Regions from separate parts of the Mesorhizobium sp. C089B genome, predicted to be linked through region 2. Evidence: predicted binding sites of a transcription regulator. Region 2 holds the regulator's gene; each other region holds the start of a gene.
The links. The regulator LexA, encoded in region 2, represses DNA repair genes until DNA is damaged. The targets are predictions, from matches to a motif close to TGTTCNNNNTGTGTTCNG.
Positions count from the first base shown of each region.

Region 1 (3,259 bases), 3.0 Mb from region 2:
AAGCGAACCTTACCGCCCGCGCCGCTCGGTGCTTTACGTCCCCGCCTCCAACGACAAGGCGCTGGCCAAGATCGCGACGCTGGCCTGCGATGCCGTGATCATCGACCTCGAGGACGCCGTTGCGCCCGCCGACAAGGTCGCCGCGCGGGACAAATTGGCCGGCATTTTCGCCAGCCGACCGAAACGCCGCTGCGAGATGATCGTGCGCGTCAACGCGCTGTCCAGCGAATGGGGCACTGAAGACCTGCTCGCCGCGGCAAAATTCGAGCCCGACGGCATCCTGTTGTCCAAGGTCGCCACGCCGCGCGATATCCTCGAAGTCGGCGACGTGCTCGACGACAATTTTGCCCCCGACAGCGTCAAGCTCTGGGCGATGATCGAGACGCCCAAGGCCATGCTCAACATCGGCGCCATTGCCGAACTCGGCCGCGACCCGGCCTCGCGCCTAGCTTGTTTCGTTGCCGGAACGAACGATCTGGTCAAGGAAACCGGAATTCTGGCGACGCCCGATCGGTGCTACCTCGTGCCTTGGCTGATGCAGATGGTGCTGGCGGCGCGGGCCGGCGGCATCGACATGCTCGACGGCGTCTCCAACGATTTTCGCGACCTCGACGCGTTTGCGCGCGAATGCACGGAAGGGGCCGCCATGGGCTTCGACGGCAAGACGCTGATCCATCCGGCCCAGATCGACGCCGCCAACCGCGCCTTTGCGCCCTCGCCCGAAGCCTTGGCCCAGGCGCGCGCGGTCAAGGATGCCTTCGCCTTGCCCAAAAATGCCGGCAAGGGCGTGATTGCGCTGGACGGCAGGATGGTCGAGCGGCTGCATCTGGCTCAAGCCGAGAAATTGCTGGCGAAGGCCGCCGCCATCGGCGCATGATCCGCCCCGAAAAGACGAACTCACGACAGGATCTGACCCATGAGACTTTACCGCTTTTTGTCCGCCCCCGACGATTCAACCTTCTGCCACAAGGTGACCGCGGCGCTGAACAAGGGCTGGCACCTGTACGGCTCGCCGACCTACGCCTACGACAAGAAGACCAAATCGATGCGCTGCGGCCAGGCGGTGGTGAAGGATATCGACGGCCAGGAATACGGGCCGGATACCAAGCTGAGCGACTGGTAGGCTTTGCCAGGCACGGACGCAGGCTGTGTCGAGATTCAGGTCAGGCCGAGCCGAGAACAGTGGTTTCCGAGAACCGGAGCGGAGCGTACTTAAAGTACGCGAGCACCGGAAGCGCAGGAAGCTGCCGTTCGCAGGCCGGCTTCACCTGAATATCGGCGCAGCCTCACTCCGCCGCCTCTTCGATTTTCTCCATATCATCATCCGACAGGCCGAAATGGTGGCCGATCTCGTGGATCAGCACGTGGGTGACGATGTCGCCCAGCGTCTCTTCGTTCTCGGCCCAGTAGTCGAGGATGGCGCGGCGGTAGAGGGTGATGCGGTTCGGGCCTTCGCCGGTCTGCGGGTTCCAGCGCTCGGCGATGCCGCGGCCCTCGAACAGGCCAAGCAGGTCGAACGGCGTCTCCAGCGACAGATCGTCCATGATCTCGTCGGTCGGGAATTCGGCGATCATGATGACGATCTCGCCGGTCAGCTTGCGAAAATCGTCCGGCAGATGCGCGTACGCCTCCAGCGCCAGAAACTCCATCTCCTCGATCGAGGGCGAGAGTTCGTCATGCCAGGTGCGGGTCTTGTAGATGCGGGCCATGCTTTGTCCTTTGATCCCGGCATATAGGCTTTCCCTCCGGACTCGGCAATGAAGCGGTAATTCCATGACGTCAATGGCTATAGAGGAATAAATTCCTTCTGACTCCGCTTGACTCTTCCGGCACCCTCTGGAATCTATGGGAACATAACAGGAACAGTTGTGAGAGAAATTGACCGTCATGGCGACATCAGCCGTGGCGCGGGAGACTGTTTTTGCCCTGCGCCGCCAGATCGCGAAGATCGAGGGAACGCTGCCCGAGCGCCTGGCCGCGCCGGCTGGCGAGGGGCTGCGCGCGGGTCCTGGCGGCGGTCTCGACGCCGCGCCTGAACCCGATGCCGATGTCACCATCATCCGGCGCGAGCTTGCCGTGGCTTCGCCGGATGCTTTCCTGGCCACCGGCGTCGAACGCCTCGATGCGGCCCTCAGCGGCGGCCTGCCGAAAGCCGCCTTGAGCGAAATCCATGGCCTTGAGACCCGCAATGCCGGGGCCGTCGCCGGCTTTGTGCTGTCGCTGGTCAGCCTGATCCTCAAGGGCCAGCCCTTGCCCGTGCTGTGGATAGGCACATCGGAGATTTTTCGCGAGGCCGGCTTTCCCTATGCCAGGGGATTGCAGAGCATGTTCGGTATCGCACCGGAGCAATTGCTGTTTTCCGAGGCGCCGAAACTCACCGATGCGCTGTGGGTAGCCGAGGAGGCCGCGAAGATGACGGCGCTCGCCGCAATCATCCTCGAGATCCGTGGCAGCCCGCAGCGGCTCGACCTCACCGCGACGCGCCGGCTGCACGCGCGCGCCCAAAACGCCGGCCGGCCGGTGTTCCTGCTGCGCCAGGCCGGCGAAGCCGAGCCGACCGCCGCCCCGGTGCGCCTCATCGTGTCGGCTGCACCAGCGGCGAGCCGCCGGACGATCGCCGGGTCGCTCGCCGGCTCGATCGGCCGGCCTGCCTTCACCGTCAGCATCGGCAAGAGCCGCACCGCTCTGCCTGGACAATTCACACTGGAGTGGAACCCCGATGAACACGCATTCGAAGAAAGAAAGCCCCGCGAAAAACGGGCAGAGAATTCTGTCGCTGTGGTTCCCGCATCTGGCGGCAGAACGGATCCTGCGCCAGCGCCTGGGACGGTCGTGGCGTTCCCGGCCTTCGGATCATCTGCCCCCATCTCACCCACCGCTCGTGATCAGCCATCGCGACCGCAACGCCCAGCGCATATCGGCCCTCGACGAGCGGGCTGAGGCGCTGCATCTGAAGCCTGGCATGGGCATTGCCGATGCGCGCGCCATGCATCCCTCGATCGACATTGTCGAGGCCGATCCGGACGCCGATCGCCGGCTGCTCGAAGGCCTCGCCGACTGGTGCGATCGCTATACGCCGCTGGTGGCGCTCGACGGTACTGATGGCCTTTATCTCGACGTCACCGGCTGCACGCATCTGTTCGGCGGCGAGCGCGCCATGCTGGACGACATCCTTGCGCGGTTTTTCCAGCAGGGTTTCGATGTCCGCGCCGGGTTGGCCGCGACGCCGGGTGCAGCCTGGGCGGCGGCGCGCTTCTGC
Region 1 is NZ_CP100469.1:4,438,601-4,441,859, forward strand. It holds gene NLY44_RS21980 (HpcH/HpaI aldolase/citrate lyase family protein) at 1-877, shown strand, start outside; gene NLY44_RS21985 (DUF1737 domain-containing protein) at 917-1,123, shown strand; gene NLY44_RS21990 (metallopeptidase family protein) at 1,287-1,709, opposite strand; gene NLY44_RS21995 (ImuA family protein) at 1,888-2,940, shown strand; gene NLY44_RS22000 (DUF6504 family protein) at 2,882-3,259, shown strand, end outside.
Region 1: a site for LexA is predicted at 1,848-1,865, ahead of NLY44_RS21995 (ImuA family protein). Genes of this name have one in related genera too.

Region 2 (3,259 bases):
GCGCCGGCATCCCGGACGAGGTCAACGAAGCGATGCGGCGCACCGGCATCTACCACATCATCTCCATCTCCGGCCTGCACATGGCGCTGGTTGCCGGCACCATCATGGCGTTGCTGCGTGGCGCCTTTGCGCTGTTTCCCGATTTCTCTTCGCGCCGCCCAGTCAAGAAATATGCAGCAGTGGCAGCACTCGTCTCCATCGCCGCCTATCTCGTTATTTCAGGCGTCGTGGTTGCCGCCGAGCGCAGCTTCATCATGCTGGCGGTCATGCTTGTCGCCGTGCTGTTTGATCGCGCCGCACTCACCATGCGCAATCTGGCGATCTCCGCCATCGCCGTCATCCTGGTGTCGCCGCACGAGGTGGTCGGTCCCAGCTTCCAGATGTCGTTTGCCGCCACCGCCGCCCTTGTCGGCGCCTATGCCGGCTGGGCCGATTACCGCGCCGACAAGGTGAGAACGCCGCTGGCAAAGCGCTCCTTCGTCGGCTTCCTGTCGCGAAAATTCGCGCTGGCCATGGGCGGCCTCGCCATGACCTCGATCATCGCCGGCAGTGCAACCTTGCTGTTCGCCATCTGGCATTTTCAGCGTGTGTCGCCGCTCAGCCTGATCGCCAATCTGGCCGTGATGCCGATTGTTTCGTTGATCGTCATGCCCTTTGCCGTGCTCAGCGCACTGGCGATGCCGTTCGGCGCCGACGGGCCGTTCCTCTATGTGATGGGCAAGGGTCTGATGGCGATGATCGCTATATCGGCCTGGATTTCCGAGCGCTCGCCGGTCGACGCCGTCGGGCTGATCTCCATCCGCTCGGTGCTGTTGGTGGCGGTCGCCCTCGTCATCGCCACCATGGCCACCACCTGGCTCAGGCTGGCGGCCGTGCCTTTCGCGCTGGCCGGCCTGTTGACGGTGCCGCAGGTGCTTACGCCCGACGTGCTCATATCCGAGGACGCACATCTGGTGGCCATGCCGATAGGTGGCGGCGAACTCGCCCTCAACCGCGAACGCTCCAACGAATTCACCACGGACAATTGGAAACGGGCGCTGCGGGCCGAAACCATTATCCCGCCCGAGATTTTCGAGGCAACAGATACGCGGTTCGATCTCGATCCGCTCGATCTGCCGCCCGGGTCGCCCTTCTATTGCATGGGCGATCTCTGTATCGCCCGACACCCTTCCGGAGCCATTGTAGCCCTTGCCAAAGACCGCAAGACGGCGCGGCCGGCCTGTGCCTTCGCTAGCCTGATCGTCATCGATGACGCCACGGCCTACAATCCGTGCCGCGACCCGCTGGTGCTGGTCGTGACGAAGAAACAGCTGGCCCGCGACGGCAGCGCCGCCGTCTTCTTCGATCCGCAATCGGCAGCTGCAGCGCCAACCATCCGCTTCGCCGTCGACAAGCCGTATCGCCCCTGGCACGAGCAGCGCCGCTTCTCCCGCGAAGCGCGCGGCCTGCCGCCTTACAACCAGCGTGAAAAGTACAAACCCAAGCCGGCTCAGTAGCGCCGGATCAATCCGACAAGCTTGCCCTGCACCTTCACCCTGTCCGGTCCAAAAATGCGGGTCTCGTAGGCCGGGTTGGCGGCTTCCAGGGCGATCGAGGCGCCCTTGCGGCGGAAGCGTTTCAGGGTCGCTTCCTCATCGTCGACCAACGCCACCACGATCTCGCCGGGGCTGGCTGTGTCGGCATTGCGGATGATGACCGTGTCGCCATCGAAAATGCCGGCCTCGATCATCGAATCGCCCTTGACCTCGAGCGCGTAGTGTTCACCGCCCATGATCATGTCAGGCGGCACCGAGATCGAATGGGTCTGATGCTGGATGGCGTCGATCGGCACACCGGCAGCAATGCGTCCCATCACCGGGATCGACACCGCCGAAACGGCGTCGTCATTGCCGGCCGACATCGAACGCGACGGCGAGCCCGGCTTGATCTGGCGGCCGATACCGCCTTGGCCCATCGCGCCTTGTCCCTGGCCGCCTTGCCCTTGGCCGGTTTGACCAAGACTGCCCTGAATGACGCTCGGCGAAAACTTCCTCGCCGCATTGAGGCCTGGTGCGATCGAGTCGGGCAGCCGCAGCACTTCCAGCGCGCGCGCCCGGTTCGGCAGCCGGCGAATGAAACCGCGCTCCTCAAGCGCCGTGATCAGGCGGTGGATGCCGGACTTGGAGGCGAGGTCAAGCGCTTCCTTCATCTCATCGAAGGACGGCGGGATTCCGCTCTCCTTCAGGCGTTCATGGATGAACATCAGAAGCTCATGTTGTTTGCGCGTCAGCATCGCGGCCCCCAGGGGTTCTGAAACCAGAATCAGAAAAAACAAACCCAGAACAAACACTATCTGTTCCAGTTGTGTTCCGCAACCTTTTAAAGTTTAATGAATGTGTTGACGTTTTGTTCAGCGTGACGTTCGGCACCGCGAGCGGCGCTCGTAGTCGTTGGCCGGCAACGGGGTGAAACGAAGACAAAGTGCCCTGCGTCGTCGGCTACGATCGCCGCTTCCTTTTCGGATGGGGCTGCGCAGCATCCGCGCCGGGTTCACTCTGGGCATAGACCTGCAGCGTGTAGCCGATGTGAGCGGTCATCAGAGTTTTCGCACGTTCGACGTCGCGATCGAGGGCCGCTTCCATCAGGGCGGTATGGTGTTCGATCGCCACGGCGTCGCGCAGGGCCGCCACGGCCTTCCGGTGGCCATCCGTGCGGCCGGCGGCGGCGCGCAGCGTCGGGGCCAGACCCAGAAAGCGGTGATGGCGATGCAATTGGTCGGAAATCGTCGCATTGAAGCGCAGCAGCCAGCTGGATGTCGCGGCACTGAGCAGCGCCGCATGGAAGGCATCGTGTTTTTCGTACCACGCGTCGACCGCATCATCCGATGGATCGTCGAGAACAGACCCGCACCGTGAGAGACGATAGTGGGCGGCAACGACCGCGTCTTCCCACTCACGGTCGCCCTCCTCGATCGATTCCACCAGCAGGGGCAGTTCGACCACCAGCCGCGCACGCGCCAAATCCTCGAGCTCCGCCCGAGAGACGGGAGCGACCGCAAACCCGCGGTTGCTGATGGCGGTCACAAGCCGTTCCGCCTCCAGCCGCGACAGCGCCTCGCGCAACGGCGTCCAGCCGATGCCGTAGGTGTTGCGCAGCGTGCTCAGCTTCAACGGCGCGGCAGGCGCCAGCCGGGTCGCAAGAATATCGCGCCTGAGCAGGCGATAGGCCGCTTCCGTCTTCGAGGTCTGCTCGTCATCCAGCATCGTGATCCATCAGATAT
Region 2 is NZ_CP100469.1:1,408,475-1,411,733, forward strand. It holds gene NLY44_RS07090 (ComEC/Rec2 family competence protein) at 1-1,496, shown strand, start outside; gene lexA (transcriptional repressor LexA) at 1,490-2,272, opposite strand; gene NLY44_RS07100 (GntR family transcriptional regulator) at 2,478-3,242, opposite strand.

Region 3 (3,259 bases), 150 kb from region 2:
TCCACCGCCGTATCGACGACCTCGAAATCGTGGGTGATGACAGCCGCCTTGGCCAGCATGGCCGAGGCCGAGCAGTATTTCTCGATCGACAGGTTGATGGCGCGCTGGACCTTGTCGCGCGACAGCGCGTGGCCCGTGACGATGAAATGCATGTGGATGCGGGTGAAGACTTTGGGGTCGGTTTCGGCCCGGTCGGCGTCGAGTTCTACAACACAGTCCTCGATCGCCTCGCGGCCTTTTTCGAGGATGTGGACGACATCATAGGCCGAGCAGCCGCCGGTGCCGATCAGCACCAGCTCCATCGGGCTCGGACCTGGCGTCTTGCCTTCCGGCCCGGGGCGGTCCCCAGCACCAGTTTGTGGCCGCTGCCGGACTCGCCGACGAAGGTGCGCTCCTCGACCCATTTAATCCGTGCTTTCACGGCAATCTTCCTTTCAGAAAGCGTCACTGGCCGAAGACGACCGTGTGCATGATCCGCCCCGGCAGCAGCGTGAACACGCCGGCGCCGATCAGGGCGAAAACATACAGCGATATCATGACCCTGCGATGTTTGGCGACCCGATGCATATGCGCGTGCCAGACCGCAAGCGGCACGGCGATCAACACTAAAATCGACAAGAGATGGATCGGGCTGAACGGACCGACGAGGCGTATCTGCTGGATCCAGAAACTGGAGATGGCGACGACCAGCATCAGCGCCGCCCAGGCATAGCCGACGACACGATGACGCGTCGTGCCTTTCGGCAGCGCCAGTTGCGTAGCGCCAACGGCCAGCGCGGCAAGGGCCGCGAAGGCGTGCCATGGAATGGGAGGGCGCGCCGATAGAAGCGGTCCGAGCGACATCGCACCCTCTCCTCAGATATCGCTGACTATTGTCAGCTCAGAACGGGATTTCGTCGTCCAGTTCGCGCGACGAGCCGCCGCCACCGCCGCCCTTGGAACCGCCGCCACCGCTGTTGCCGCCGCGGTTGAAGCTCTCATTGGGGCCAGACTGGCCGAAATCCGAGCCACGGCTCGCGCTGCCGCCGCCGGCGGCATAGTTGCCGACCTGACCGCCGCCCTCGCCGCGAGAATCGAGCATCTGCAGCTCGCCGCGGAATTTCTGCAGCACGACTTCGGTCGTATACTTGTCGGCGCCGGTCTGATCCTGCCATTTGCGTGTCTGCAGCTGGCCTTCGACGTAAACCTTCATGCCCTTCTTCAGGTACTGCTCGGCGACCTTGGCGATCTGGTCATTGAAAATGACCACGTTGTGCCATTCGGTCTTTTCCTTGCGCTCGCCGGAGTTCTTGTCGCGCCAGCTTTCCGACGTGGCGATGCGGATGTTGACGACCGGATCACCGGAATTCAGGCGGCGGATTTCAGGGTCCGCGCCGAGGTTACCGACCAGAATGACCTTGTTGACGCTACCCGCCATGACACTTCTCCGCGCTCATCCGAACAAATTTCAAGTCGTTCACCTTACAGGCCGCGGACAATCCTGGCTTGCCGCGGCTGGCTTTTCCCACAAGGTTTTTGTTCCCTTTTCGTTCCTATACTGTTAACCAGGGATTGTCAAGGAATGGCAGCAATCGCCGACGCGGGCGCGTGGATTTAGCTGACACGCAGCGGCGAGAAGCGGTGTCGTCAGCGCCGTTTTTTCACTGGTCGCAACGGACCGAAAAAGCCGCTCCACTCCATGCCCATGGCATGGGCGCGCTGTGCGATCACGGTTGGGGCCGACATCAGCCCGACTGCAAGTTCAGATTTCAGAGCCGGGTCATTCAGCAATTTCCCGATCGCGCCCGTGCCACCAGACCTGAGCGACGAGCGCCGCTACCACCGCGATCAGGCCCCAGGTCCCCAATCCTTCGCCGAAGATGTAAATCCCGTATGGCGGCGATAGCGCCGTACCCAACTTGGCCAACAAGATCACGGCCACGAAACCGATGACGGCGATGGCGCCTATACCGAGGACGAGGCGGCGATAGAGCCTCAGAGCCTCGTTGAGGTTCTCGGCGGACGAAAGATCGACGTTGGAATTCATAAATACTACTCCTGCCTCGCGATGATCGGCCCATCTTGTTCCCCGTGGATTAGAGGCCCGGCAGGATCCAATCAATACCGGGCATTCAAAACACCCCTTGCCAAATCGATAAGTATCGACTTATGCTTTTGCCATGATCGAAGCAGAGATTTTTCGCGCCCTGGCCGACCCGACGCGACGCGCCGTCTACGAGCGGCTGACTTCCGGCGAGATGAGCGTGTCGGAGTTGCGCACTGGCATGAGCGTGTCGCAGCCGGCGGTGTCGCAGCACCTTGCCGTGCTGCGCGGCGCAGGCCTGGTCAGCGAAAGACGCGCCGGCCGCAACGCCTACTATCGCGCCGATCCGCAAGGGCTCGAGCCGCTGCTCGGCTGGATCGAACGCTATCGCGCATTCTGGCCGGAGCGCATCGAAAGACTGAAGGCCGTTTTGAAGGACATGGACCAATGACCGACGAAAAGCAGACGCAGACCGCCAAGGATGCCCTCGCCTTCGAATGCGATCTGCCGGACGCACCGGAAAAAGTGTGGCGGGCACTGACCGTGCCGGACCTCTTGGCGGAATGGATGATGCCGAACGACATCAATCCGGAAACCGGCAGCCGCTTTGCCTTTGCCGGGCCTGAGAAGCCGATCGAGTGCGAAGTGCTCGATGCCGAACCGGGGCGCCTGCTGCGCTATTCCTGGCGCGAGCGTTCCGGCGACGCCAACCGCGAGGAGCTGGAGAGCATCGTCACCTTCACACTCGCCCGCACCGTTTCCGGCGGCACGCATCTGCGCATCGTCCATGACGGGTTTGTCCTGACGCCTGCGGTCGCGATGGCCGGCGCCGGCTGCCGGCTCTGGCTGCGCGCATACAAGCCCAAACCGCCTGTCGCCGCCAACGCGCCACGCCTGTTGCTGCGCGCTGCCTGACCCGGAAAAATCAAAACGGAGACAATGAGATGAGCGGCTTTGCCAATCTGGTGCCGATGGTGATCGAGCAATCGAGCCGCGGCGAACGTGCCTTCGACATTTTCTCGCGGCTGCTGCGCGAGCGCATCATCTTCGTGAATGGCGAGATCAATGACGGCATGTCGGCGCTGGTCTGCGCCCAGCTCCTGTCGCTGGAATCGGACAATCCCGACAGGGAGATCTCGCTCTACATCAACTCGCCGGGCGGCGTGGTGACCAGCGGCTTCGCCATCTACGACACGATGCAATATGTCAGCTGCCCGGTGTCGACCGTGTGCATGG
Region 3 is NZ_CP100469.1:1,257,887-1,261,145, reverse strand. It holds partial or broken gene NLY44_RS06440 (OsmC family protein) at 1-421, opposite strand, end outside; gene NLY44_RS06435 (DUF2306 domain-containing protein) at 445-843, opposite strand; gene ssb (single-stranded DNA-binding protein) at 881-1,417, opposite strand; gene NLY44_RS06425 (hypothetical protein) at 1,760-2,026, opposite strand; gene NLY44_RS06420 (ArsR/SmtB family transcription factor) at 2,160-2,474, shown strand; gene NLY44_RS06415 (SRPBCC family protein) at 2,471-2,938, shown strand; gene NLY44_RS06410 (ATP-dependent Clp protease proteolytic subunit) at 2,968-3,259, shown strand, end outside.
Region 3: a site for LexA is predicted at 1,517-1,534, ahead of ssb (single-stranded DNA-binding protein). Genes of this name have one in related genera too.